DNA from 4 places in the Bradyrhizobium sp. SZCCHNR1051 genome. Region 2 is predicted to be linked to each of the others. Evidence: predicted binding sites of a transcription regulator. Region 2 holds the regulator's gene; each other region holds the start of a gene.
The links. The regulator LexA, encoded in region 2, represses DNA repair genes until DNA is damaged. The targets are predictions, from matches to a motif close to TGTTCNNNNTGTGTTCNG.
Positions count from the first base shown of each region.

Region 1: a site for LexA is predicted at 4,319-4,336, ahead of QW868_RS15350 (PA0069 family radical SAM protein). Genes of this name have one in related genera too.
Region 3: a site for LexA is predicted at 1,810-1,827, ahead of QW868_RS21625 (ribonuclease T2). Genes of this name have one in related genera too.
Region 4: a site for LexA is predicted at 1,818-1,835, ahead of recA (recombinase RecA). Genes of this name have one in related genera too.

Region 1 covers NZ_JAUEYJ010000011.1:106,523-113,778, forward strand. Annotated here, with positions in the region: gene QW868_RS15335 (glycosyltransferase family 39 protein) at 1-1,499, opposite strand, end outside; gene QW868_RS15340 (ribonuclease HII) at 1,709-2,563, opposite strand; gene QW868_RS15345 (VOC family protein) at 2,639-3,088, opposite strand; gene QW868_RS15350 (PA0069 family radical SAM protein) at 3,119-4,297, opposite strand; gene QW868_RS15355 (phosphoketolase family protein) at 4,488-6,905, shown strand; gene QW868_RS15360 (glycosyl transferase) at 7,082-7,256, shown strand, end outside.
Region 2 covers NZ_JAUEYJ010000001.1:318,274-325,529, reverse strand. Annotated here, with positions in the region: gene QW868_RS01445 (glutamine--tRNA ligase/YqeY domain fusion protein) at 1-1,304, shown strand, start outside; gene QW868_RS01440 (hypothetical protein) at 1,326-1,538, opposite strand; gene QW868_RS01435 (ComEC/Rec2 family competence protein) at 1,678-3,969, shown strand; gene QW868_RS01430 (hypothetical protein) at 3,924-4,142, opposite strand; gene QW868_RS01425 (hypothetical protein) at 4,366-4,806, opposite strand; gene lexA (transcriptional repressor LexA) at 5,066-5,764, opposite strand; gene glp (gephyrin-like molybdotransferase Glp) at 5,971-7,182, opposite strand.
Region 3 covers NZ_JAUEYJ010000017.1:159,953-167,208, reverse strand. Annotated here, with positions in the region: gene QW868_RS21630 (23S rRNA (adenine(2030)-N(6))-methyltransferase RlmJ) at 69-929, opposite strand; gene QW868_RS21625 (ribonuclease T2) at 1,065-1,769, opposite strand; gene QW868_RS21620 (hypothetical protein) at 1,902-2,366, opposite strand; gene QW868_RS21615 (hypothetical protein) at 2,535-2,840, shown strand; gene QW868_RS21610 (DUF3617 domain-containing protein) at 2,909-3,454, shown strand; gene QW868_RS21605 (NAD(P)H-quinone oxidoreductase) at 3,506-4,498, opposite strand; gene QW868_RS21600 (ABC transporter substrate-binding protein) at 4,517-5,722, opposite strand; gene QW868_RS21595 (fumarylacetoacetate hydrolase family protein) at 5,805-6,656, opposite strand; gene QW868_RS21590 (bifunctional 3-(3-hydroxy-phenyl)propionate/3-hydroxycinnamic acid hydroxylase) at 6,687-7,256, opposite strand, start outside.
Region 4 covers NZ_JAUEYJ010000008.1:210,401-217,656, forward strand. Annotated here, with positions in the region: gene QW868_RS12300 (DUF1835 domain-containing protein) at 1-340, opposite strand, end outside; gene recA (recombinase RecA) at 638-1,726, opposite strand; gene QW868_RS12310 (hypothetical protein) at 2,288-2,581, shown strand; gene QW868_RS12315 (DUF6894 family protein) at 3,937-4,176, shown strand; gene QW868_RS12320 (hypothetical protein) at 4,359-4,496, shown strand; gene QW868_RS12325 (hypothetical protein) at 4,515-4,763, opposite strand; gene QW868_RS12330 (hypothetical protein) at 4,885-5,181, opposite strand; gene QW868_RS12335 (PaaI family thioesterase) at 5,442-5,900, shown strand; gene QW868_RS12340 (PilZ domain-containing protein) at 6,064-6,315, shown strand; gene QW868_RS12345 (pyrroloquinoline quinone-dependent dehydrogenase) at 6,331-7,256, opposite strand, start outside.

The DNA of each region.
Region 1 (7,256 bases), on a different contig from region 2:
CTCGGCCGTACGATGGCCCAGCCGGTGCGCAGCACCGGCTGGCGGCCGTTGATCAGCCAGTCGAAGCTGCGCGGCACCTCCGGCACCAGCCCGGGAAAGCGCTGGGCGATGTCAGGCGGTGGGGTGCCGACCGTGTCGGAGGCGCGCCACACCACGACCCCGCCGCTCTCCGCGAATTTCGCCGGCGTGACCCAGGGCGTCCGCTGCGGGGTGGCATCGAGGAACAGATGCGCGCGGCGGCGACCGAGCGCGACCAGGCTAGCGAGTTGCGGATCGCCGGCGACCGCCTGCAGCCGCTGGTTGGTACGGCGCTCAAAACTCTCGACGAAGAAGCGGGCGATGTCGCGGGCCGGCATCGACGTCGCGACCTCGCCCTCGCCGATCACGGGCTGAATCACGGCGCTGCCGGCAACGAAAACCGCGGGTGCAGCGACCGCAGCCGCCCACACCGTGCGCAACAGCCGCTGGCGGCGCAGATAGATCAGATCGCCGGACGCGACCACCAGCGCGAGGCCGACCATCGTCAAGGTGACGGCGACGCCGCCGAACACCGTGGGCAGACCGAACAGGCCGGAGATCAGGCTGCCCGCCAGGGTCGGTGCGATCGCGAAGCAATAGACGAAGTCGCGGGCGAGCGGCGGGACCGAACGGCGGTAGATGATCGGGGCGTCGGTCTCGCTGCGGCTGATCCAGCTGGCGTCGAGCAGCAACAGCAGCACCATGGCCGAGATCGCCAGCAGCGCCCCGCTAGCCAAGGCGAGCCAATGCCAGGCGCGCACCGAGAGCTCGGCGAGAACGGGCAGCGCCGGCAGTCCGACGCTGTCGGCGCGCAGTACGAAGATGAGGTAGGGCAGCGCCAGCGCCAGCACCACCAGCAGCGCGAACAGCGGATCGAACGAGCGCAGCACCCGGCGGCCCTGCGCGGTGGAGACCACGAAGCCGGCGATCAGCAGCAGGAGGCCCGCCGCGGCCGAGGTGGTCAGCAGCAGCAGGCCGGCCTCGATCGACCAGGCAAACCAGGCGTTGCGCCGGCCCTCGCCGAGAATCCGCCAGCTATGGAGCAGCAGCAGCGCCCAGAGCGGACGCGCCAGCACCTCCGGACCGAATTCCAGCGTGGGTGCACCGAACGCGGTGATGGTCATGGTCAGCAGCACGGCGAGCACCGCCTGCTGGCCGCCGACGATCGCCCCCGCCAGGAGATACATCACCCACAGACCCAGGGCCGAGCACAGCACGGCCAGCACGTAGACGCCGAACAGGTGGTTGCCGGCGAGGCGATAGGCGATGTCCGACAGCCAGAACGACAGTGGCGGGCCGAGATCGGTGCCGACCTGGTACTCGCGTCCGAACGCGATGGTGGTGGCAAGCTGGCCGGGTGGACTGCGATAGAACAGCATGGCCACGCCGAGCCACATCAGGGCCTGGCACAGCACCACGATGACGACGACCAGCCGCGGCCTTGCGCGGATCAGTTCGACAACCAGTGACGTGAAACGCATGAACGGCTGGATCGCTTGGCTGAATCGCTGAGGACGTCGAGGAGGCCGGCAGGACCGTCGCTCATCCGCAGCAGCCTCGCTGTCCGACGCCCGCAATCGATACCGCACGATCGGGGCGCACAACACCGCCCCTGCTGCGAGGGGTGACACTTCGTGCTGGCTGGCTGACCAAAACTATTAAGACCGCGGCGCCCGCGAGGCAACCTGCATCAGACCTCGAGCGAGATTTCGGTGGATGTCACCACGGTCACCTCCGCGAACAGATCCGGCTCCGGCACATCGGTCCACGGCTGATGCTTGCGCCGGGCGGCGACGACAGGCGCGAACAGGCTGCGATGATGCACCGAGGGGCCGAGCCGGTCCAACGCGGCGAGATGCTCCGGCACAGCATAGCCCTTGTGCTGCTCGAAGCCGTAACCCGGGCAATCCTGCGCCAGCGCGCACATCAGCCGGTCGCGCGTGACCTTGGCGACGATCGAGGCGGCCGCAATCGACATCACCAGACCATCGCCGCCAATCACCGCCTCGCAGCCGCAATCGACGTCGATGCGGTCGCGGCCGTCGACGAAGACGTGCTTCGGCGCCTCGGGCAGCGCCCTCACGGCGCGCGACAGCGCCCAGAGCGAGGCACGCAGGATGTTGTCGCGATCGATTCGCGCCGGCGATGCGACGGCCACCGCAAACGCCGACGTCTTGCAGATCTTGTCGAACAGCGCCTCGCGCTGCTCCGCGCTCAGGCGCTTGGAATCATCGAGACCCCTGGGGATGCGCGCAGGATCGAGAATCACGGCTGCAGCGACCACCGGACCGGCCAGCGGCCCCCGTCCCGCCTCGTCGCAGCCCGCGACCGGCCAGACGCCCTGCTTCAACAGCGCGCGCTCACGCCGGAAGCTCGGCGGCGCCACCGCGATGACGCCCTTGCCGAGCTTGGCGCCCGACTTGCCGGCAGCACCCGGGGCAGCAGGCTTGGTCGCGGCCTTTGCAGGGGCGCTCTTCGCCACGGCACGGCTCGCTGCTTTCGCCCTGCCCGGCTTCTTTGACTGATCGCGAATCATGGCCGCCATGGTGCGAAACGGCTAGCGGCAGCGCAACCCGAACGGGCCTCAATTCCCCGCTATTCGCCCCCCGCCGGCGACCGACTACGCCGGCAGATGCACTCGATCATCCTCGCCGACATCAATCCCCGGCGCGACCACCACTTCCCAGACATGACCGTCCGGATCGGAGAAATAGCCGCTGTAACCGCCATAGTCGGTCCGTTGCGCCGGTTTCAACAGCATCGCGCCTTTCTCCACCGCCGACGCGAGCGCCGCATCGACCTCAGCCTCCGAGCGGCAGTTCCATGCCAGCGTCACGCCTCGGAACGCCTGGGGGCGCGGTGCGTCTGGCACGCCCGCGTCATCGGCGAGCGCGCCCCACGGGTACAGCGCCAGCACCGTCCCGCCGGTCTCGAAGAATGCCACGGCCTCGCCGGTCGCGCGGAATTTTCGGACGAAGCCGAGCAATGTATAGAAGGCGATGCTCCGCCGCATCTCGGACACACCGAGTGTGATGACGGTGAACCGCGGAACGCTCGCTTGTGCGCTCATCACCTACTCTCCACTTACTCTCCGCACGCTTCAGAACAGGCTGAGCTGCTGGCCGCCGCCCTTCGGCCGCACGAAATGATCGGTCGTCAGCTTGGTCCGACGCTTGTTCAGCCCGAGCTTCTCGCAGGCGATCTCGAAGCGGCGGCCGATCATCCAGGCCATCGGGCCTGTCCCCTTCATTCGCGTGCCCCATTGCGAGTCGTAATCGCGGCCGCCGCGCATGTCGCGGATCAGGGTGAAGACGTGGCGGTAGCGGTCGGGATAATGCTCGAGTAGCCATTCCCGGAACAGGTCGCGCACCTCCAGCGGCAGCCGCAGCAGCACATAGGCCGCTTCCTTGACGCCGGCATGGGCAGCGGCATCGAGAATGCGCTCGATCTCGCTGTCGTTGAGCGCCGGGATCACCGGCGCCACCATCACCGTGGTCGGAATGCCGGCCTTGGACAGCGCCTGCAGCGCCTCCAGCCGCTTCGACGGCGTCGAGGCCCGCGGCTCCATCGTGCGCGCCAGCTTCGGATCCAGCGTGGTCACGGAGATCGCGACCTTCGCCAGGTTCTTCTTGGCCATCCGCGCCAGGATGTCGGCATCACGCATCACCAGCGCCGACTTCGTGACGATCCCGACGGGATGGCCAACCTTTTCCAGCACCTCGAGGATGCCGCGCATGATCTTCCGCTCGCGCTCGATCGGCTGATAGGGATCGGTGTTGGTGCCGATCGCGATCATCCGCGGCTCGTAGCCGCTGGCCGCCAGCTCCTTCTCCAGAAGCGCGGGCGCATCCGGCTTCACGAACAGCTTGGATTCGAAGTCGAGACCAGGCGACAGCCCGAGAAACGCATGGGTCGGCCGCGCGAAGCAGTAGACACAGCCGTGCTCGCAGCCCCGATACGGATTGATCGAGCGATCGAAACCGATGTCCGGCGAGTCGTTGCGGGTGATGACCTTGCGCGAGGTGTCGGTCGCGACCGTCGTCTTGAACGGCGGCAGCTCCTCGAGGCTCTGCCAGCCATCATCGAAGACAACGCGGGCCTCCGCCTCGTAGCGGCCGCTCGCGTTGGATTGGGCACCCCGGCCGCGGCGCCGGCCCCGTTCGATGGCGACCGCAAGTTCGGGAAAGTCCTTCCCAGGACCTGACGAAGGCGCGCCCGTCGGCTCGGAGGGCACCGGGACCGGCGGGCGCTTGAGGGCATGTGAAGATGCTCGGCTCATGGCCAAGACATAGCACGCAAACAGAACATTACAAGAACAAAATAGAACAAAAGCGCACGCATGCTCTGCACGGGCGCAAGGCCAGCCATCACATTCCCGTTCTATCCTGCAGGTGCGCTGGAACAGGACGGTGCGGCGTTACTCTCATACAGTATCCCGCAGGCGCGAAGCGGAAGGCAAGCGAGGTCCCATGCAGATCACTTCTCCCCAACAGACCACCCCGGCCGACGATCTTGACCTGCTCGATCGCTACTGGCGGGCGGCGAATTATCTCTCGGTGGGGCAGATCTATCTGCTGGACAATCCGCTGCTGCACGAGCCGCTGAAACCGGAGCACATCAAGCCGCGCCTGCTCGGCCACTGGGGGACGACGCCCGGCCTGAACTTCATCTATGCCCATCTCAACCGCGCCATCGAGGCGCAGGATCTCAGCGTCATCTACATCTGCGGCCCCGGCCATGGCGGTCCGGGCATGGTCGCCAACACCTATCTCGAAGGCACCTACAGCGAGATCTATCCGGAGATCACGCGCGATGCCGATGGCCTGCGCAAACTGTTCCGGCAGTTCTCCTTCCCCGGCGGCATCCCGAGCCATGCCGCGCCTGAAACGCCGGGCTCGATCCATGAAGGCGGTGAACTCGGCTACGCGCTGGTCCACGCCTATGGTGCGGCGTTCGACAATCCCGATTTGATCGTGGCTTGCGTGGTCGGCGACGGCGAGGCCGAGACCGGCCCTCTCGCCGCGTCCTGGCATTCGAACAAGTTCCTGAACCCGGCCCATGACGGCGCGGTGCTGCCGATCCTGCATCTCAACGGCTACAAGATCGCCAATCCCACCGTGCTCGGCCGCATGGGCGATGCCGAGATCAAATGCCTGTTTGAAGGTTACGGATACGAGCCGCTGTTCGTCGAAGGCGCGGAGCCGAAGGCGATGCATCGGCAGATGGCGGACGCGCTCGATGTTGCGCTCGCGAGCATCCGCTCCATCCAGCAGAATGCGCGTCAGCCGGATGCAACGATCCAACGGCCGCGCTGGCCGATGATCGTGTTGCGCAGCCCGAAGGGCTGGACCGGGCCGAAGGAGGTCGACGGCCTCAAGGTCGAAGGCTTCTGGCGCGCCCATCAGGTGCCGATTGCCAACCCCCGCAGCAAGCCGGAGCATCTCGCGCTGCTCGAAGCCTGGCTGAAGAGCTACGAGCCGGAGACGCTGTTCGACGCCCATGGCCGTCTCAGGCCGGAATTGCAGGCGCTGGCGCCGAAAGGGCAGCGACGCATGGGCGCCAATCCGCATGCCAATGGCGGTCTGCTCAAGCGCGAGCTCAAGCTGCCGGACTATCAAGCTTTCGCGATCGAGGTGTCCTCACCAGGCCAGACCATCGCTGAAGCGACGCGCGAGCTCGGCAAGTTCCTGCGCGACGTGATCACGCTGAATGCGAAGACCCGAAACTTCCGCATCATGGGTCCCGACGAAACGGCGTCGAACCGGCTCGATGCGGTGTTCGAGGTCACCGAGCGCGTGTGGATGGAGGGCATCGAGCCCTATGACATCCATCTGGCGCATGACGGCCGCGTCATGGAGGTGCTGAGCGAGCATCTCTGCCAGGGCTGGCTCGAAGGCTATCTGCTCACCGGCCGCCATGGCCTGTTCTCCTGCTACGAGGCCTTCATCCACATCATCGATTCGATGTTCAACCAGCATGCCAAATGGCTGAAGGTGTCACGCGAGCTGCCGTGGCGGCGCCCGATCGCGTCGCTGAACTATCTCTTGACCTCGCATGTCTGGCGGCAGGACCATAACGGCTTCAGCCATCAGGATCCCGGCTTCGTCGACCTCGTCGCCAACAAGAAGGCGGATATCGTCCGCATCTACTTCCCACCGGACGCCAACACGCTGTTGTGGATCGCCGACCATTGCCTGCGCACCTACGACCGCATCAACGTCATCGTCGCCGGCAAGCAGCCCGCGCCGCAATGGCTGTCGATGCAGGACGCCGCCACGCATTGCGACGCCGGCATCGGCATCTGGTCTTGGGCCGGCACCGAGCCCGCCGACGAAGAGCCCGACGTGGTGATGGCCTGCGCCGGAGACGTCCCGACCCTGGAGACGCTCGCAGCCGTCGACCTCCTGCGCAAGGAATTGCCCGACCTGAAGATCCGCGTCGTCAACGTCGTCGATCTCATGACCCTGCAGCCGAAGCAGGACCATCCGCATGGCCTCAGCGACCGCGACTTCGACAGCCTGTTCACCGCCAACAAGCCGGTGATCTTCGCCTATCACGGCTATCCGTATCTGATCCATCGCCTCACCTACAGCCGCACCAACCATGCCGGCATGCATGTGCGCGGCTTCATCGAGGAAGGCACCACGACGACGCCGTTCGACATGGTCGTGCTCAACGAGCTCGACCGTTTCCACCTCGCCATCGAGGCGATCGAGCGCGTGCCGGGCCTCAGCGTGTCGGCGGCCCACGTGAAGCAGAAATTTCGCGATGCGCTGATCGAGCATACCCGCTACATCCGGGCGCATGGCGAGGACATGCCGACGATCCGCAACTGGGTCTGGCCGAACAGCGCCGGCGGCACCACGCCGACACAGGCGGGCGACTGAACCAGCCAAGCGCGAGCTCCAGCAACGCGGCACCTTGAAATAGCAACCGTTCGGCGTTGCCCGAACGTGCGCGACCCGCTACGTGCTGCAAAATTCCGCAGCGCAGCGGGCTGATTTGGCTATGACAAGATGATAACAGTCATGCTGGAGGCGCGACAGATAACGATGCCAGGTTCATGCTGAGCGTGATCATCCCGACCGAGGGTGTCGAGCAGACCGCCGTGGCCACCCTGTCCGCGCTGGTGCCAGGCGCCGCGGCCGGTGTCGTCACCGAGGTGCTGCTGGTCGATCGCTCGCCCGATTCCAGCGTGATCGAGCGTGTCGCGGACGTCGCCGGCTGCCACTTCATGA
Region 2 (7,256 bases):
ACGACCAGTCGCAGGAGGAGATCCGCCTGTCGCGCGGCACGCTCACCGAGCCCGGCAAGAACAGCCCGTTCCGCGACCGCACGGTCGAGGAGAATCTCGACCTGTTCCGGCGCATGAAGGCCGGCGAATTCCCGAACGGCGCGCGCGTGCTGCGCGCCAAGATCGACATGGCCGCCGGCAACATCAACCTGCGCGACCCCGTGCTGTACCGGATCATGCACGCCCATCACCCGCGCACCGGCGACGCCTGGAAGATCTATCCGAGCTACGACTACGCCCACGGGCAGTCGGACGCGATCGAGGGCGTGACGCACTCGATCTGCACGCTCGAGTTCGAGGACCACCGGCCGCTCTACGATTGGTTCCTGGACAAGCTGCCGGTGCCGTCGCATCCGCACCAGTACGAGTTCGCGCGGCTCAACCTGACCTACACGCTGCTGTCGAAGCGCGTGCTGACGCGGCTGGTGCAGGACGGCCATGTCTCAGGCTGGAACGATCCACGCATGCCGACCATCGCCGGCCTGAAGCGGCGCGGCGTGCCGCCGGCTGCGGTGCGCGAGTTCATCAAGCGCATCGGCATCGCCAAGGCCAACAGCATCGTCGACGTCGGCATGCTCGAATTCTGCATTCGTGAGGAGCTGAACCGCACGGCGCTGCGTCGGATGGCCGTGCTGCGGCCGCTGAAGGTGGTGATCGAGAATTATCCGGAAGGCCAGGTCGAGGAGCTCGAGGCGATCAACCACCCCGACGATCCCGCAGCCGGCACGCGCAGGATCGCCTTCGGCCGCGAGCTCTATATCGAGCAGGACGACTTCATGGAGAACCCGCCGAAGAAGTTCTTCCGGCTGTCGCCGGGCAACGAGGTGCGGCTGCGCTACGCCTATTTCATCAAGTGCCGCGACGTCATCAAGAACGACGCCGGCGAGATCGTCGAGTTGCGCTGTACCTATGATCCGGCGACCAAGGGCGGCAACGCGCCGGATGGACGCAAGGTCAAGGCGACGATGCACTGGCTGCCCGCTGCGCAGTCGCTGACCGCCGAGATCCGCCTCTACAACCAGCTGTTCGCCAATCCGAGCCCCAATGCGGCCGACTTCACCGCCGATCTCAATCCCAACTCGCTCGAGGTCCTGACCGACGCGCTCATCGAGCCGGCGATCGCCGAGAGCAATTCGGACGCACCGATGCAGTTCGAGCGCCAGGGCTACTTCGTCCGCGATACGGATTCGACGCCCGACAAGCTCGTGTTCAACCGCACCATCGGCCTGCGCGACACCTTTGCGAAGGAGGTCGCGAAGGGATGAGATGGGGATCGCAGCCGCAGCTCAATTGATCGCTGCGAGGCCGGCCTCGGTCAGCGTTGGTACGCCATCGCTGACCTCGACCAAGCCGCGCTCCGCGAGGAGCGAGAGATCATCGTCGGCGACGGGGGAGAGCGTGAGCCGGTGGGCCTTGATGTCCCGCAACGTCCAGCGCAGGTGGATCGCCGTGTCGAGCGCGAGGTCGGCAAAGGGATCGTCATTGTCATGGTGGTCCATACCCGCATAAGCCCGTGCGGTGCCGAAAGTTCCAATGACGTTCCCGGCACCGGGATTGGATTCTCGTTCCGTTCCGCTAGTCGGATTCCCCGTGGTTTCGCTAGCCTCCATGCCCGTGAAGTAACGGGTGGTGTGGGCAATGGCGGAGCCGGTCAGGCCGCCGGGAGGGCGTCGCGGGATCGCGGGCGCGATGGCCGATGTCTGGCCGCCGCGCGGCGCGCTGGCCGGCGGCTGGCCCGCGATCGGGGCCGGCGCGTCGTCGGCATTCGCCGCCCGCCTGAAGAGCTGGGCGGTCGAGGAGGCCGGGGCGGGCCGGCTGCTGCCCTGGGTGCCGGTGGCGTTCGGGGCCGGCATCGCGCTGTACTTCACCGCCGATCACGAGCCGGTGCTCTGGATCGCCGCCACCACCGCGGCGCTGCTCTGCATCGTCGCCATCATGATGCGGCGGCATCGGATGTTTCCGGTTGCCGTGATGCTCGCAGCTGCAGCGTGCGGCTTTGCCGCGGCGACCATCAAGACCGCGCGTGTCGCACATCCGGTGCTGGCGCGGCCGCTGTACTCCGTGGCGCTGTCCGGCTTCGTCGAGGCGCGCGACGTCCGCGAGCGCAGCGATCGGATCGTGCTGCGGGTGACGTCGATGGAGAGCCCGCGCAACGCCGTCACCATCGCGCGTGTCAGGCTCGCGGTGCGTAAGGGCACGGCGCCCGAGGTCGGCAGCTTCGTGCAGCTCAAGGCGCGGCTGCTGCCGCCGATGGCCCCGGTGCGGCCGGGATCCTACGACTTCGCGCGCGACATGTTCTTCCAGGGCATCGGCGCCTCCGGCTTCGTGATGGGCGCGATCACGACGGCGACGCCGCCGCAGGCCGCCGGCTTCGGCCTGGGCTATGCGGCGGCCATGCAGGGTCTGCGCGATGCGATCGACGCACGCATCCGTGCCCGCCTGACGGGCGATGAGCGCGCCATCGCCACCGCGCTGCTGACCGGCCGGCGCGACGCCATCACGCCCGATGTCAACGATGCGATGTTCGTCTCCGGCCTCGGCCACGTGCTGTCGATCTCAGGCTATCACATGGCCGTCGTCGCCGGCGTCGTGTTCTTCGCCGTGCGCGCGCTGCTTGCGCTGATCCCCGGCCTCACTATCAGCCATCCGATCAAGAAATGGGCGGCCGCGGCGGCGCTGGTCGCGGCGGCGTTCTACCTGCTGCTGTCGGGCGCGGAGGTCGCGACGCAGAGATCGTTCTTCATGACGGCCGTGGTGCTGATCGCGGTCATGGTCGATCGCCGCGCCGTCACCTTCCGCACGCTCGCGGTCGCGGCGATGATCGTGCTGATCGCGGCACCCGAAGCGCTGGTGCATCCGAGCTTCCAGATGTCGTTCGCGGCGACGCTCGGCCTGGTCGCGCTGGTGCAGTTCGGCCTGCCCAAACTGTTTGCGACGCCGGACAGCTCCACGACGCAGCGCATCGCGCTGTGGGGCGGCCGCGAGCTCGCGATGCTGCTGCTGGCCTCGCTGATCGCGGGGCTTGCGACCACGCCCTATGCCGCGTTCCACTTCCATCGCGTCACGCCCTATGGCGTGCTCGCCAATCTCGCGGCGATGCCGGTGGTTTCGGTGCTGGTGATGCCCGCCGGACTGCTCGGCCTGCTGGCGGCGCCGTTCGGGCTCGACGGTCCCTGGTGGACGCTGATGGGCCTCGGCATCGACTGGATGATCGCGGTGACGCGCTGGGTGGCGGCGCTGCCCGGCGCGGTCGGGCGCATCCCGGGCTTCGGCATCGGACCGCTGATCCTGGCCAGCCTCGGCGTCATCCTGATCGGCCTGCTGCGCACACCGCTGCGTTGGTCGGGCGCCGTCGGGCTCGTGGTGGCCACCGCGTGGGCCGCCACGACGCCGCTGCCCGACGTCCTGATCGCCGGCGACGGGCGCGCGGTGGCGGTGCGCGGCCGTGACGGACGCCTGCATGTGATGCGCACCGGCAAGGACGTGTTCGCCACCAAGGAGTGGCTCGCGGCCGACGCCGATGCCCGGCTGCCGGCGGATTCATCGCTCGCCGATGGCGTCTCCTGCGACGAGGCGGGCTGCGTGGTCGCGATGGCCGACGGCCGATTCGCCGCCTTGACCCTGCGCGCCGAGGCGCTCGACGATGATTGCGCCCGTGCCGCGCTGATCGTCACCGCGCGCGCCGCGCCGTCATCCTGCGCGGCGGCCGTCATCGATCGCCAGCGCCTGCAGCAGCAGGGCGCCTTGATGCTGGTGCAGCGGGGCACCGGCTTCTCCGTCACGCCGGTGCGCGCTGGCGGCACCGACCGCCCGTGGTGGCCGGCGCCCGCCGAGGCCGGCGAGTTCGACACGACGCTGACGCCGCGTGCGCCGGTGTCGCGGCTTCAGGACGCGACGCCGCCGGAGACGGAGCAGGGCGAGCAGGATTGAGCGCCGGACAGCTCGAACGTGCTGAGATGATACAACGTGCTGAGATGATACTCGGTGTCGTCGGGTCCATCGAACAGCGAGGGACCTTCGACCAGCGTGAACGCAGCGCCCGGATATCGTTGCCAGACGGCGACGTCATCAACCGTGACCGTTAGCCATCCGAACGGAAGCATGTAGCGGCCGGGCTCGGTGATCCGGTCGGCCTTGTTCCAATCGATCTTGTTGACCGCGGCGGCAAGCTCCCCCGGCACACAATGCCGGCCGAGGGATGTCGTTCCTATTCGATGCGATGCCGGAGCGTGAGGTTCGCCCGAAAGGACCTTGCGCTTGCAGAAACCAAATCTCCCCCGGCCGAAAGCTCGCTCATGACCGAGAGAAATGCGGACGCGCAGGCGCTCAGGTGATGCTGATGCGGCGAATCGGTGTGGCCTGCGAAGCCGGAACGTCCTCCGCCATGCCCGGGCGGCGCTCGGCCGGCTGCTTGCTGACCGGCAATTGTAGCACGGTGACGCGCTGGCCCTCGCAGAGCTGGGTCACCAGCACGTGGCGGCCGTCGGCGAATTCGATCGCGTCGTGATGGCGATCGGGGATGTGCGTCTCGATGCTGTTGAACTTCGCGACGCGCTCGCGGATCGTCCGGGTCCAGAGCCAGCGGCTGTCGTAGCGGACGTCCTCGACAAATGCCAACTCGGTGCCGGGCAGCATGCAGACGGCGACGGTCGGCTCGCTCTCGAGGGCGAAGCCGCGGGTGGCGGTGCCGCGAAACGTCGTCGAGATCAACGTCTCGCCGACCTTGGCGGGACGGGACGCAACCGCATGGAGGCTGTAGTCACACATCGGATCGCTCCTCGTTGAGAGATAGCCGACCCACGCTCCCCCCGGACAGGCGCAGGCCTCTATCAGAGTGGACATCGATGGTGATGTTAGCGCGCGCTTCACGGCAATTCTGCGCTGATCTGCACCGCGTGCGCCCGCGGGCGATCACAAGCGTTTGAGCATGCCGCGCTGCACATCCTGAGGTGCATTCGCGCGTGACCAATTTCGATCGGCGGCGAAGCGCGTGCGCCCGTCGCCGATCGACCGATCGCGTCCGCGATCAGTACTTGCGATACAGCCCGACCAGCTTGCCTTGGATCTTCACCCGGTTCGGCGGCAGGATGCGCACCTCGTAGGCGGTGTTGGCCGGCTCCAGCGCGATCGATGCGCCGCGGCGGCGGAAGCGCTTCAACGTCGCTTCCTCATCGTCGATCAGCGCTACCACGATGTCGCCGGTGTCGGCGGTCTCGTTGCGCTGGATCAGCGCCATGTCGCCGTCGAGGATGCCGGCATCGACCATGGAGTCGCCGCGCACCTCGAGCGCATAGTGATCGCCGTTGCCGAGCATGTCGGCGGGCACGCTGATGGTGTGGCTGCGCGTCTGTAGCGCCTCGATCGGGGTACCGGCGGCGATGCGGCCCATCACCGGCACCGCGACGGGGCGCTCGCCATCGTCCAGCGCGGGAGTGCTGGTGCGCACCTTGCCGAGATTGCCCTCGATCACCGATGGGGTGAAGCCGCGGCGGTTGTTGGCGGCCTGTGACAGCTCGGGCAGCTTGATCACCTCGATCGCGCGGGCGCGGTTGGGCAGCCGGCGGATGAAGCCGCGCTCCTCGAGCGCCGTGATCAGGCGATGAATGCCGGACTTCGAGCGCAGATCGAGCGCATCCTTCATCTCGTCGAAGGACGGCGGCACGCCGGCTTCCTTGAGCCGCTCGTTGATGAACCGCAGAAGTTCGTACTGTTTGCGCGTCAGCATCTCGACCTGGTCCCCAGTTTGTTGTCGTCCGAGTCCAGGAGCTGCGCCTTGAGCACAAACCGGCTGAGAGCGCCTTGGAGTCGGACCATCATCGCGTCGCCCGCAACATACTAAAAACAAATCATGAACGGACACTATATGTTCGATGTGTGTTCCGCAATCCTTAAATTGTAGTGAACGGACCGGGCTTTGCCGGGGGAAACGGCCTAGCTCGGCAGGCGCAGGATCTCGCACGGGCTGCCGGCGGCGGCCTTCGGCGCAAACGCCCGCCGGATCACCAGCGCCTGCGAGAGCGCGAGATTGCCGAGCAGCGACGAATCCTGCTGCGTCACCGGCGTTGCGATCAGCGTGCCGTCGGCGCGCTCCTCGAGCTGCGCCCGCAGATAGTCCTCGCGCGAATCGTTGGCCCCGAGCTCGCGGCCGAGCAGGGCGGTCTCGCGTGGCATGCGAGCTTCGTCGCGGCCGAGCAGCCGCCGAATCAGCGGCACCAGGAACAGGATGGCGCAGACATAGGACGACACCGGATTGCCGGGCAGTCCGATCACCCTCATGTCACCGAGCCGTCCGTGCATCATCGGCTTGCCCGGCCGCATCGCGATCTTCCAGAACGCCATCTCGACGCCCTCGGCTTCGAGCGCCTGCTTGACGAGGTCGTGATCGCCGACCGAGGCGCCGCCGGTCGTGATCAGGATGTCGGCCTTGGCCTCGCGCGCCCGCCGGATCCCGGCGACCGTGGCCTCCATCGTATCCGCGGCGATGCCGAGATCGATCGGTGTCGCGCCCTCGCTGCGCACCAGCGCCCGCAGGGCGTAGCCGTTGGAATAGACGATCTGGCCCGGGCCGGGCGTCGAGCCCGGCATCACCAGCTCGTCGCCGGTGGCGAGCAGCGCCACCTTCGGCCGGCACCGCACCGGCAGTGCCGGATGATTCATGCTGGCCGCCAGCGACAGGTCGCGGTCGCTGAGCCGGCGGCCCGCCTTCAGCAGCACCATGCCCTGGTGGAAGTCGACGCCCGCGGGCCGAATGTGCCGGCCCTTGATCGCGGCCTCGGTGATGACGACGTGGCCATCTTCGGCGATCGTGTCCTCCTGGATCACCACCGCGTCGGCGCCCTCAGGGACAACGCCACCAGTGAAGATGCGCGCCGCCTCGCCGGGTCCGACCACGCGATCGAACGGCCGCCCCGCCGCGACCTCGCCGATCACCCTCAGCCGCACCTTGGCCTGGGCTGCGTCCGCCGCGCGCACGGCGTAGCCGTCCATCGCCGACATCGCCTCGGGCGGCTGCGTCCGCAGCGCCGCGAGGTCGCGGGCCAGGATGCGGTGATGGGCCTCGTCCAGCGTCACCAGCTCCTCGGCCAGCGGCTCGGCGCCGGCGAGCACGGCGGACAACGCATCAGACACCGGCATCAGGGCCATGAGAGTTCCTTCGGACGGAGACGGCAGATCGAATGAATCGCCTTCTAACCGAACGCGCACGGCTCGGCCAAGGG
Region 3 (7,256 bases), on a different contig from region 2:
GTCTTACAATCAGACACAATAATACGGTTCCGCGCCGATTGACTACGGCTTTTCGACCAGTCGCCGTTTCAAGCTTTGGGGAATTCGATCCGGAAGCGCGCCGCGCCGCCCTGGCCGAGCGGCTTCTGCAGTTCCTGCAGGATGAGCTTCAACTCGTCATGCAATGTCCAGGGCGGGTTGACGATCAGCAGCCCGGTCGAGGTCAGCGCCTCGCCTTCGATCTGCGGCGCAACACTGAACTCGATCCGCAGCACCTTGCCCGGCGGCTTGGCCGCGGCCGCAAGCGCCGCGACGCGATCGGTCAGCTCTTCCGTCGCGCGCCGGCTCTTGGCGGGATACCAGAGCACGTAGATACCGGTGGTCCACTTTGCGAAGGCCGTAGCGAAGCGATCGGCGAGCCGCTCGAACTCATCCTTGGCCTCGAACGCCGGATCGATCAGCACCACGCCCCGGCGCTCGTTCGGCGGCACGAAGGCGGGCAGGGCGACCCAGCCGTCGAGATCGACGACGCGGGCCTGGGTGTCGCGGCGCAACTGATCGATCAGCTGCTTGCGGGGGATCGGCGCGAGCTCGCACAGGGTCATGCGGTCCTGCGGCCGCAGCAGCGCGCGCGCGATCAGCGGCGAGCCGGGATAGGCGACGAGCTCGGCCTTCGGATTGAACGATCTGATGATGTCGAGATAGGGCGACAAGAGTGCATAGGCCTGCTCGGAGAAGCGCGCCTGCAGCACGCGAGCGATGCCGGTGAGGAACTCGCCACTGCGGATGGCCTCGTCGCCGGTGAGATCGTACAGGCCTGCGCCGGCATGGGTGTCGATCACCCGGAACGCAGCGGGCTTCTCCTGGAGGTAGACCAGGATGCGCGTCAGCACGATGTGCTTGATGACGTCGGCAAAGCCGCCGGCGTGAAAGGCGTGTCGGTAGTTCATGCGGCACGAGTTACGCCGTTCCGCGTCAAAAGGGTACCCCGTCGATGCGCCGGATGGATCCAGAGAGCATCGGATCAGCGCCGCGCCGAGAGGCGCCGCAGGCCGACGCACTGCGGTCGCCCAATTCGGCCGTCGCTAGCCGCCGCGGACCGGCGGCATGTTGACCTCGTCGCGCCGGCAGGCCTGGCGGTCGATCTCGTCGCAGTTGCGAAACTCCAGATCCTTCGACAGGCAGATCCGGACCTCGCTCAGCCTGGTGCGGTTGCAGGTGACGGCAATGCCCGATGTCGTGAGCTTGGGGTTGGCCTTGATGAAGGCCTCCTCGACCGCCCCCGGCGCCACCGTCTTGGCCTCCGCGAGATCGAGGAATTCCGGCGGGATCTTGATGGCGGCGCGGGCCTTGCGGATGATTTCGAAGTAGGCCTTCGCGGACAGGCCGGCGCAGGTGCCGTGCTTGTCCCACTCGTTGTAGATCAGGCCCGGCGCCGGCATCAGGTCGAGCATCGAGGTCATGATGTTGCGCGGCAGGCGCGGCGCCGGCTGCTCGCAATATTCGGGGTAGCCGTTCTCGTATTGCGGCCACAGCCCGTGCACGACGAACGAGTAGGGCCGGCCGCCGCACTGCTGGGACCGGTTGCCGCGGCCGCCTCGCTCCTCGGCTTCGGCACAGTACGAGGGCGACCAGGATAGCGAGAGAACGTAGAAGTCGAACGCGCCCGGCGCGTTCTGGCGACGGTCCTGCGCCTCGGCGGAGCCAGCCGCGAGCACACCCACCAAGAGGGCAAAGCAGGCGATCGTTATGGACAACAGGACGGCAGGTCGGCGCAGGCAATCGAACATGGCGAACTCCCCGGACAATGCCAGGAGCCTAGCAGCGCGCTGGAACATTTCAAGAACAAAAATGGCTGCCCCGAGGCAGCCATTCGTCAGCCGGCCGCCCGCGCGAGCGGCCGATGGTCCGACAAAATCGAATCAGGGCTTGGCGGCGCGGCAGGCCGGATTGAAGGCCCAGTTGCGATCGAGGCCGACGACGCAGAACTCGACGCCCTGGTCATAGCCGGCGAAGCCGCCATCCTCGATGATCGAGAAGTTGACGGTGCGCGCTTTGCCGTCGCTGATCATCACGCTGCCGGTGCAGAAGCGGCGTGGAATGTTGTCGGACTGCCAGGGCCGGAAGGCGATCTCATGGACATTGGCGACGCCGGTGATCGTCAGCGAGGAATTCCAGAAGGTGCTCTCCTTGTCCTGGAATCGCGAGACGATGGTCGGAATGGCCGCCTCGCAGGGGGCAACCCGGCCTTCGTACTTCGGGCCGGACAGCCAGAAGTTCATCTCGAGCGGATTGGCGGCCTGAGCCGGGGCGGTGGCGACGATGGCGGCAAGCAGCGCGCCACAGGCGGCGCCGAACATCTTGAAAGGTGAGCTGAAGTCGCGCATGGGCCGTCCGCAAGGCTGATCCGGAAGCGTGGACCGTGCCGCGGCGGCCACAGGAGGTCAAGTGCAACGCGGCAACACTCCACGATTAGTCCTGTTAACGCGAGGCTGGTGTTCTTTTCTTGACCGCACAGGACCCTTAGGATGGCAGGCCAGCTCAAGGAGAATGCAATGCGGACGCTGAAGGCCGGACTCGTGAAGACTGCAGGCCTCGCGGCCGTCGGGATGCTGCTGGCCGCCGCGCCGGCTCTGGCCGACGTGGTGCCGCCCTTCAAGGGCAACGACACCGGCGGCATCATCTCCTATCAGCTGGCCCAGAGCACGGATGCGCGCCAGCTCGCGGTCGATCATTGCGCCTCCTACGGCAAGGTCGCGAAGTTCCGCGCCGTCGATGCGCGCTATGGCGGCTACGTCTCGTTCGCCTGCCGCTGGGTGCCCTATGGCTCGGCGCAACGGCCGCTGCGGACGCTGTACTAACGTTCTCCTAATTGCCATCTTTTGGCGGCATTCGCTCCGACATCGCGCAACGAGCCGGAACGGAACACATGACCTGCACACGCACTGCCATCGGCCTTCTGGCCTGCTGTCTCCTCAGCGTGACCGCGAGTCACGAGGCCCGTGCCGTGGACCTGCCGGTGCGCAAGGCGGGCCTGTGGGAATTGAAGATGGTCAGGTCCGGCGGCCAGCTGCCGGAGATGACCATGCAGCACTGCACCGACGAGACCACCGACAGGGACATGAACAACATGGCCTCGCCGATGGCGCAGCAGGTCTGCTCCAAGCAGGACATCCAGAAGACCGCAACCGGCTATGTCAGTGATGCCGTCTGCAGCTTCGGCGGCATGAACACGACCTCGCATGCCGACATCACCGGTGACTTCAACTCAGCCTACACGGTGAAGACCACCTCGCGCATCCAGGGCGGTGCCGCCGGCGCCGCCAAGGAGACCGCGATGACCATCGAGGCGAAGTGGCTCGGCGCCTGCAAGCCCGACCAGAAGCCCGGCGACATCGTCATGCCCGGTGGCATGAAGATGAACATCAAGGACATGAACAAGCTGAAGAACCTCATCCCGGGCGCCAAGCAGTAGGCGGGCGGCCGTTGCGTTTGGCGGCACGAGCGCAGAGACATGGATCGTCGCTCATTCGCGGACGCAAAGCACGATCTTCCCGATATGTCGGCTCGTCTCCATGCGGGTGTGCGCATCGGCCGCCTCGGACAAGCGATAGATGCTATCGATGTGCGGCCGAATGGCCGTCCCGAGAAGGGGCCCGACGCATTGCCGCAGGTCGGCCGCGATGCGTCGTTTGAGGTCCAGTGCCGTCGAACGCAGGAACGCGCCGGTGATGCTGGCCCGGCGCGCCATCAGGCCGCGCAGCGGCACCGCCAACTCGTTCCCATGTCCGGCTGAGAGCAGGGCGATCCGTCCGCCCATTGCGAGCGCCACAAGGTCCTGCGCGATGTGAGCGCCTGCGGAGGTGTCGAGGATGCAGTCGACACCGCGCATCCCCGTCGCCGCGCGGATCTGCTCGGCGAGATCAGGATCGGCGTAGTCGAACACGGCGCTGCAGCCGAGCCTGAGCGCCGCGGCGCGCTTCTCTGCGGTGCCGGCGGTGGCGATGACGGGATGACCCAGCGCGCGCAGGAGCTGGATCGCGATCGTGCCGACGCCGCTGCTTCCGCCATGAATCAAGGCGGTCTCGCCGGGCGCCATGCGCATCAGCTCGAAGAAATTGAACCAGGTCGTGAACAGCGCCTCGGGCAGGGCGGCGCCTTGGATCCAGTCGAGGCCGCTCGGCAAGTCCAGGGCAAGATGCTGATCGGTGGCGACGTATTGCGCGTATGAGCCGCCGTCGGTCAGTGCGATCACCGCTTTACCCAGCCGTTCCCGGGGAACGTTGGTGCCGCAGGCCACGATGCGCCCCGAGGCTTCCAACCCCGGCACGGGATTGGGCTCCCGCGACGGCCCGGCAGCGCGCTGGTTGCAGTCATGACGGTTGATGCCGGCGGCTGCGACCTCGATCAGCACATCGTCTGGTCCGAGGCGCGGGACCGGCCAGTCCTGTCGCTCCGACAGGACCTCCGGGCCGCCCGCGGCGGTGATGATGACGGCGCGCTGATCGTCCGGAATCATGCTTGGTCGCTCATGTGCTCACTTACCGACCAGGCTGCACTTGCTGCGGTCGAGCGGGCGAAATGCCTGATCGGGGGCGATCTTCGTCACCAGCTTGACGAAGTCCCAGGGGCCCTTCGATTCGGCGGGGGTCTTGACCTGGACCAGATACAGGTCGTGCACCATGCGCTGGTCGTCGCGGATCTGGCCGTGGTCCGCATAGGCGTCCGAGACCGGCGTCGCCGTCATCCTCGCCATCACGCTTGCGCCGTCGTCGCTGTCGGCATCCTTCACCGCCTGCAGATAGTGCCGCACGGCCGAATAGACCCCGGCCTGTATCTGTGACGGCATCGCCCTCCGGCGCGCGTAGAACGCGTCGGAGAAGCGGCGCGCGGCGGGGGAGGCATCCTCGAAGAAGCTGGTGACGATGAGATCGCCCTGCGTCGCCTTGAGGCCGATGGCTTCAATGTCCACGTTCTGGAACGACATCGGCACGATCTTCATGCCCTGGGCCGCAAGCCCGAACTCCTCGGCCTGCTTGATGGCTGTGGCATTGTCGCCGGCGACGTTGAGCGCCAGGATCTTGGCGCCGGAGGCCTGGGCCTGCAGCAGGAAGGATCCGTAGTCCGGCGTGCCGAGCTGCGCCTTGACGCTGCCGGCGACCTTGCCGCCGAGCTCGGCGATGCGGGCGCGCGCGGTCGCTTCCACTGAATGACCGAACGCGTAGTCACCGGTGATGAAGAACCATGGCTCCTTGCTGGTCTGCATGATGCCCGAGACGACTGCGGTCGCGGTCGAATAGGCGTCGTGCGTCCATTGCACCGAGGTCGGGGCGCAAGCTTCGTCGGTCAGCTGGTTGGCGCCGGCCCCCGAGATGAGGAAGATCTTGCCGTTGCTACGCACCAGCTCCTGGACGCCAAGGGCCGCGCCGGAGCTGCCGCCGTCGGCGATCGCCTGCACACCGTCCTGCTCGAACCAGCGCCGGGCGATCGCGACCGCGATATCCGGCTTGTTCTGATGGTCGGCCTGAATGATTTCGATCGGCCTGCCGTTGATCTTGCCGCCAAATTCCTCAGCGGCCATCCGGGCCGCTTCCACCGAGCCGGGCCCCATCGCGGTCGCGAAGATGCCGGTCATGTCGGTGAGCACACCGATACGGATGGCGCTCCCCTTGATTTCGGCCTGCGCGGATGAGCCTGCAAGCAGCAGCAGGCCAGCGATGCTGGATCTGAGACAGCGCGACATGATGATCCTCCCCGGACTTGAAGATTTGGTTTTTTGTCGTGTTTGATTGGTGCGCCTCGCGGTTCTCCGCGAGGCGGAGACGTCAGGCTGCCGGTTCGGCAGCCACGGGATTGCGCAGCACGCCGATGCCCGAAATGTCGACCTCGACCGTATCGCCGGGCTTCATGAACAGAGGCGGGGTGCGCTTGAAGCCGACGCCTCCCGGCGTGCCGGTGACGATCACGTCCCCCGGCAGCAAGGTCATGATCGTCGAGCAATAGACGATCAGATCGGGGACATCGGTGATGAGGAGATCCGTGGTGGTCCGCTGCACGGTCTCGCCATTGAGGCGGGTCTGCAGCGTCAGTTTCGACGGGTCGGGAATTTCATCAGCCGTGACCAGCCAGGGGCCGAATGCGCCAGACCGGTCGAAGGTCTTGCCCGACAGGAATTGCGATGTATGGCGCTGCCAGTCGCGGATGCTGCCTTCATTGTAGCAGGAATAGCCGGCGATGTGCGTGAGCGCGTCCTCGCGCCGGACATGCCGGCCGGCTTTCCCGATCACGAGCGCAAGCTCGCCCTCGTAGTCGAAATGTTCGGAGACACCAGGGCGAATGACCGGCTGCAGATGGCCGACTTGGCTGGTGGGAAAGCGCGCAAACAGCGCAGGTTTCGCGGTGACGGTCCGCCCGGTCTCGGCGACGTGGTCGCGATAGTTCAGGCCAACGCAGATGATCTTGCCGGGATCAGGGATGACGGGCGCGAAGGCGATCGCACTGAGCGGATAGTCGGTCTGTTCGCGGGCGAGCAGTTCGGCGGCGTGACCGAGCGCATCCGCCTCGATCAGCGCGCGCAGGCTCTTCGACGGCAGGCGCCGGCCGAGGTCGACCACACCGTCTCCCTTCACCGCGCCGTATCCGGGACGCCCGTCAATGACAAAGGAAACCAGCTTCATACGTGAACCCTCTCAGCAAAACGGAAACGATCAGGCGGCGCTCGGCCGCGGCGCGAGGACGGCGAGGCCGGACAACAGCGCGGCGAGATCTTCACTCTTCTGCACGGCACCCAGGATGTAGCGGTCCGGGCGCATCAGCACGGCGGCGAAGCCGTGCTCATCGAGCCAACCGTCGAGGCCGCTAGCCTCCTCGCCGGAAATGATGGCGACGTCAGCCGCCGCCAAGCCGGCATGATGCTGCTCGATCACCGCGGCACCGAGTCCAGACCGGCACAGCAGCGCGAAGCGATAGCCGACGCGATCGTCGCTGCGGCCGAGATCGCGGGTGCGGAATTGCGGCGCCAGCTTTCCCGTCATGCTTCGATCGCCGCCGGCGAGGCCCGGGCCGAGCACTGGCTTCTGCACGTCGAGTTTCAGCTGGCCGTCGCCCTGTGCCGTGCCGGTCGCGAGCGCCGCCTCGACCGCCCTGGTGTTGATGAGTCCGCCCAGCCGTATCGCGAGCTCGATGAATTCGCGCACGTGGGGCGCGCGCTCGCTCTGATAGGTGTCGAGGAGATCAGGCCTTGCCTTGCGGGCAATCACATGGGCCAGCTTCCATGC
Region 4 (7,256 bases), on a different contig from region 2:
CCGCGTGATGGCGCAGATAATCCAAGAGCCAGATCAGCACCAACTGGTCATTCGGACGGGTCCCCATCCACAGCTCGACGCTATCGCAGCGGTCAACAAGTTCGAGAAAACTGTGATTCCGCCCGCCGGCCGCCATGACGTCGCTACGCGAGGCGAAATCCAACCAATGCCCCCGCTTCCGTCGCGTGGTGCGCTGGACGAGATACGCCGATAATTCGGCATCGGATGGCAGCGGTCCCCACACGAAACGATGGAGAATTGGCACCACCAGGTCGGCAAAGCCGCCCCTCCGAAGCGCTCCGGCGCTCGGATCATCGGCCGCTAGAATCAAACGCGTCATGCTGTTGGCTCCGGCACGGCCCGATTGCCTCAAGGCGCTATCAACATATTCGCGATCGGCTCCCGGCGCCCAGGATCGGCGTCGGAAATCCCGGTGCCGCCGCGCGGATCCGGTCCGCTCGTCCGCGCACGCGCTTTCAGTTATTCGCGTTGAAGATCGTATCCGGCGCTCAGAAACGCCCACTCGCTGCATTCGGGAATGCAGCAGCCGCAGATTTCGGCAGAGCACCACACATCTGCAAACGGGCGCTGGAACGTCGGCAACTCAACGTCCACGGCGCCCGCCGCCGCCGTACCCCTACTCTTCCGCCGGCTCCTCACCGTCGGCGTCGCGCTCGGCATTGCCGGCCAGGATCTGCTCGGCGATCAGGCCGGAGTTCTGGCGGATCGCGGCTTCGATCTTGGCAGTCATGTCCGGATTGGCCTTGAGGAACGATTTCGAATTCTCGCGTCCCTGCCCGAGACGCTGGCTATCGTAGGAGAACCAGGCGCCGGACTTCTCGACGATGCCGGCCTTGACGCCGAGATCGAGGATCTCGCCCATCTTGGACACGCCCTCGCCATACATGATGTCGAACTCGACCTGCTTGAACGGCGGCGCCAGCTTGTTCTTCACCACCTTGACGCGGGTGGTGTTGCCGATCACCTCATCGCGCTCCTTGATCGCGCCGATGCGACGGATGTCGAGGCGCACCGAGGCATAGAACTTCAGCGCGTTGCCGCCCGTGGTGGTTTCCGGCGAGCCATACATCACACCGATCTTCATGCGGATCTGGTTGATGAAGATCACCATGGTGTGGGATTTGTTGATGGAAGCGGTCAGCTTGCGCAGCGCCTGGCTCATCAGGCGGGCCTGCAGGCCGGGCAGCGACTCGCCCATCTCACCCTCGAGCTCGGCCTTGGGCACCAGCGCCGCGACGGAGTCGACGACCAGCACGTCGACCGCCCCCGAACGCACCAGCGTGTCGCAGATTTCCAGCGCCTGCTCACCCGTATCCGGCTGCGAGATCAGGAGCTCGTCGATGTTGACGCCCAGCTTGCGCGCATAGACCGGATCGAGCGCGTGCTCGGCATCGATGAAGGCGCAGATGCCGCCCTTCTTCTGCGCCTCGGCCACCGTGTGCAACGCCAGGGTGGTCTTGCCCGACGATTCCGGCCCGTAGATCTCGACCACCCGCCCTTTTGGCAGCCCGCCGATCCCCAACGCGATGTCGAGCCCGAGCGAGCCGGTCGACACCGTCTCGACATCCATCGAGCGGTCGTTCTTGCCCAGCTTCATCACCGAACCCTTGCCGAACTGACGTTCGATCTGGGACAGCGCAGCAGAGAGCGCCTTACTCTTATCCATTGAGGAACCTTCGACGATACGCAGGGCGGTGGCGGACATTGGCGCTCCTTATGGCGGGGATTCGCGAGATGGACAAACGGTTAACGAGGTCGGCCAGCAATCTTGAGGTGAATGTACTCCATCCGTTCTTTGTTCGCAATATGTTCTTCTCAACAATCATCGCTCTCAGCCCCCCTGACAACCGCGGGGACACGCCTGCCACTCGAGGGCCGGCGCGCAGTCCACCGAGCAGCAGCGAGGGAGCGCTGCCCGATCAGCGCGCCCAGAAGCGAAGTACGGGGTGCTGGATGACGGCGACCGCGAAAGGATCCTGATCCGGCTGGAGGCGGAAGCCATGTGCGCGAGCGGCGCAGCCGCCGACCGGCGATCGCGCGGATGATGACCAGCCTGTCCGAGCGCTCCAACCTCGCCCACCGCGCCTGCGGCAGACATCAACTCAATTATAAGTTGTTAGTGTCGTCCCGGCCGTGCCCCATCATCCTGCTGGTCCTTCTCTATGAGCCTCGCACACCGCTTCCAATTTTCGGGACCAGCATGACCGGATCCAACAAGGAACAGACCCTCACGTTGTGGCGCCCCGTTGGCCCAAAGGAGCTTGCCTTGATCGAGGCGTTGGGCATGCGTGCGTTTCCGCCGCGCCTTCCTGAGCAGCCGATCTTCTACCCGGTGCTGACCGAGGACTATGCCGTGAAGATCGCACGTGACTGGAACGTGCCGGCGAGCGGCCGCGGCCATGTGCTACGCTTCGCGATCCTGCGAGGCTTCATCGACAACTACGAGGTGCGCGAGGCCGGCGGCCGCGAGCATCTCGAGTACTGGATTCCCAGCGAAGACCTCGCCGACTTCAACGCCGCGATCGTTGGACCGATCGTGCTCGTCAGGTCTTTCCCTTGAAACTACCAAACTCCTACACGCGTGCGTAGATCGCACATTCCGGGGTTCTCCTGACAGGAACGAAGTTCCCTCGCCTCTTCTGCTTTTGTTCGGCTCATCGTGCGTGCAGGCGCACGGTTTCGATGCAGATGCGCATGCAATGCTCGGCCGCGCGCAAGCTGTATCCAGCCAGAAGTTCCGCAACAGAAGCGTCCGCGGATCTGCCGCGGCTTTCTGAGGCGGAATGGCACCCTGCGTTCCGACCGGAGCAATGGCCGGCGCGCGAACAGCTCGACGGCCGCCATATGACGAGCGACAGATGAAACGGCGCCCGCCAGGACGCTGTCTCGTGCCATGCCAGACGGAGCCACGAGAGCCGTTCGCGCAGCCCCCTATGACCGGGCGAATGAGTGGGCCGAATGGAAGCCGGCGTGATCCGCATCACGCAGCACGCGGCGCTCACGACATCTTCAAGCCACAAACCATTGTCATAAACTTTGGGTTGCGTTATAGAATCATGGTTGTCGTACGTCTGAGCAAATTTTTGATCAGCCCCGGATTTGTTTGTTCGTTGCGATGATGGTCGCCGCACATTGTCAGTGGTGTATCGCCTTTGGTGTATCGCCCGTGGTGTGCCGTCGACCGATCCCTTGCAGCCTGCCAGCTACAACATTTGCAGGCTCCGTCACCCGTAGGCGCCCGGCCCTGAAACCATCCGCGCCGAAAGAAAGCCCCGGACGACGTCCGGGGCTTTCGACGTTGATAGCTCCGCTCGGGATGCATCCCCCCCGTCATTGTCGTGATGTCGAGGAACGGATCGCTTGCGTTGCGCTTCATATTGGCGATGACAAGAGATGACGTGACGTGCCCGTCCTGCAGGGCCGGCCTTCAAAGGATCGAGCTTCACTCGCAGCAAGGCGCCGCGGGAGAGAGGCGTTGTCCGGCTTGCGATGAACTCTTGGAAATGGTCGACGGCGCGACGCAGATCGCCTACCGACTGACAGTCGTGCCGGAACGGATCTTCGATCACAGCTAGGCGCGCGTCCCACGGCGATTGATCGAGATGGCAACCTTGATCTGACGCAAGGCACGCCTACAAGTTTCGCACTAATCTAACTACGTCATTGCCGAACTGCCCTCGCTGGGAAGCTACGACGTTGACGCCGAGCCTCGGACCGCGGCGGTCCGAGGCTCATTCGTTGGCCCGCAATCCGCCCGATTGCGCCGCACATCCCCAACGGCAATCAGCTCAACCGAGCGGACAGCGCGACCGACCGTATTTTACCGGAATTGATCCGAGGGGGTTTTGCGCTTCCATTTGCGATGCGTACATCAAACCCAGCGGCCTGGGGCGGTCAGGGCTCACCGGTTTTGCAATGCCGCTCTATTTCTTTCGTATCCGTAACGGCCACTTCTCAGGCGCGTCCGAGTATGGGACCGAGTGCGCCGACCGCAACGCAGCCTGGAAAGAGATGACCACCGTCTGTGCCGACATGGCCAGCAGCATCTCGCGCAAGCTCGCCGAAAACTCCGAATGGCAGATGGAGCTGCTCGACGAGGCACGGCAGCCGGTCTTCCGCATCCGGATCGTCGCCGAGTCGCTGGATCAGGCCTGACGGCTCGCCACACCTCTTGTAGATCGTCACAGACGAGAACCACAACCGAAGCCTGTGGCCGGCGAGGTGACTGCGCGTCATTTCGCCAGCCGAGCTTGATCCAGATCAAAATGCCTGTCTGCATCCTGGCAGACATTTAAATTTGTATGGGTAATCTGATCTTCAAATGTCCGCGAACGGGGATGAACGTGCAGCATTGGCTGGAAGAGCCGAAGCCCGGCGATCCCGCGTACGCCTATGAAACCGTGGTCTGCAAGGCCTGCACGCGGCTTCATTTCATCAATCGCGACACGCGCAAGCTTCTCGGCGAGAAGGAATGAGGCGCTAGCCGGAATGATTCAATCGGCGCTGGGAAGCCGCCGCATCGTGAACTCGATGGCCCCATCGGGAAGCTCGCGCCAACTTTCGACGGCGCTCATGTAGCCGGCCTTGGGATAGCGGGTCAGATAATCGCGGGCCTTGGCGCGCGCTTGCTCGCGCGGCAGCGTGAACGTGTCACGAACGTAGCCGTCGCGAACCGGGCCCGCGCTCTTCTTCTGGCGCCGGGCCGCCATCCGGCTGGCAATGTCTCGAGGACGCATCCCCATCGACGAACTCCAACGCGCTGCCACACCGTCAATATAGACGGGGCCGCGAGGAATCCGAGTCCGCAATCGGGCAAGCGGGCCCGGGAGGGTCAGAGCCCGCCCGACCCGAACGCGATAAATCTCAGTTGGTGCTGCCGACAGCCTTCGGCTTCTTGGCCGCGGTGGTCTTCATGGCAGGCGCCGCCTTGGGCTGCTCCGCCGCCCGGACGTTGCCCCAGGGATCGGCGCTCGTCTTGGCGTCCGGAATCTTGCGCATGGTGTCCTTGTAGGCCTGCTCCCGCGCCGCTTCGGCCTCTTTCTCCTCGGGCGACTTGGAGGGACCGTCGGCGAGAAGGTTGATGTTGGGCATCTGCGCCATTGCGGGAACCGCCCAGCCGGCCAGCACGGCGACCGCCATCGTCACGATCAGCTTCTTCATTGGTTACTCCCCGGTATAGGCGCCTTATACCATCGCTTCGCCATGCGCCAAGCCCGCGGCACTGTGCCGGAACGGTGGCCCGCAGGTCGAGATGTTCACGGCCGCATCGTCTGCGCGCACCTGCCGTCTGTTCCACGGTGTGCCCTCATCATAGTTTTCCAACTCCGGCCTTTTCAAGCCGCCGCTCTGCGGCAACATTCCGGCGGCTCCGCCGATCGCGGCGAGGCAAGTCGATGCCAAGACAAATCGATGACACGATCATGGAAGGACCCCCGCGCGTGCCGAACGAGACCCTGAACTTCACCACCGACGACGCGAGGCGCATCCTCGATGACGTGTTCGCGCCCTGGATCAAGGATCTTGGCTTGATCGTCGAGGACATCGCGCCGTCTCCGCAGGGCGAAGCCGGCGCCATCCTGCGCATGCCGTTCTCGCCGCGGCTCTGCCGCGACAATGGCGTCGTCTGCGGCCAGGCGCTGATGGCTTTTGCCGATACCGCGATGGTGATCGGGATGGTCACCGCGAGCGGCGGCTACCGGCCGATGACCACTGTCGACCAGACCACGCATTTCATGCGCGCCGTTGCCTCCGCTGACGTGCTGGCGGATGCGCGCGTGGTGCGGATGGGCCGCACCATGAGCTTCGGGCGGGTCACACTGACCAGCGCCAGCGATGGCAAGCCGGTGGCCATGGTGTCGAGCGCCTTCGCGATGCTCTGATCTGCGGCCTCTCTGATCCGCGGCCCGGCGGGGGGGTTAACGAAACATGAAGGCGACGGCCCGGGCTTCGCAGGCCGGATTCATCTGATCGAAACGCGAGACTGATTTATTTTAGGTGCTTTTGACGCGAAAGGTGACGCCATTCGGCACCGGGTTACAGGCCATGAGCGAGACGAGTGACAAGCGCATTGCACCGAGGCATCGGGTGCTGAAGCAGGGCAGGCTGGCATTCGACGGCGGCGGCGCGGTCGATTGCATGGTCCGCAACATGTCCGACACCGGCGCCAGGGTCGAGGTGGTCAGCCCGGTCGGTCTGCCCGAAGCCTTCACGCTGGTGATCCCGGCCGACAAGTTCACGCGGCGCTGCCACGCAGTCTGGAGCCACGACAAGCGGATCGGCGTGGCATTCGACTGATAGCGGCGCGGCGGGCTAGACCCGCCGCAGGCGCCATCGCCACAACGTCACCAACAGACCGACCAGCACCCCGACCGCGAGCAGGGCGCCGGCGGCGAACCGTCCGCCCGGACGATCAATCGTCCGTGACCACAGCGAGGGCCTTTCGCCATCGCGCGCCAGCCGAAACGCCACGACGCTGTCGCCGAGCGATGTGCCCGCCTCCGAATGGCCGCCCGATGCGATCACCACGAATTGCTCGCCCTTCCATTCATAGGTCATCGGATTGGCGATGCCCGGCGCCGGCAACCGGCCCTGCCAGAGCTCCTGACCTGAGACAGCGTCGAAGGCGCGCAGATAGGCGTCCATCGCGCCGGTGAAGACGAGGCCGCCGGCTATGACCACGACGCCGTTGACGAGCGGCGTGCCCCACTTGAACGCCAGCCCGAGCGGCGCGCGATCCTCGGTGGTGCCGACCGTCGAGCGCCACAGGATCCTGCCGGCCTTGAGATCGACCGCGACCATTTCGCCCCATGGCGGCCGGTTGCACAACAGGCCGAGCCTGGACATGGCGACCACCCGCGTCACCGCGAACGGTGACCCGCGCTGCAATCCGAAATCGACACCGCGCGGCGGCGTCATCCGGTCAGCTTCGGCGCGCGGGATCAGCCTGACGATGTGGATGGCGCGGCTGATATTGGCGTAGAGGATCTGGTGCACGGGATCGAACGCCACGCCGCCCCAGTTCACGCCGCCTCCGGTCATTGGAAACAGCAACGCGCCCCGGGTCGTCGGTGGCGTGTAGAGACCATCATTGCGCAACGCCGCGAGCTGATCGTCACAGGAGGAATCGACGACGCGCGGCACGGCCCTGAAGACCTCTGCCACTTCGAAGTGCTGATTCAGCAGCGGCGGCACATGGGTCGGGAACGGCTGCGTCGGCGACAGAACCTCACCTTCGA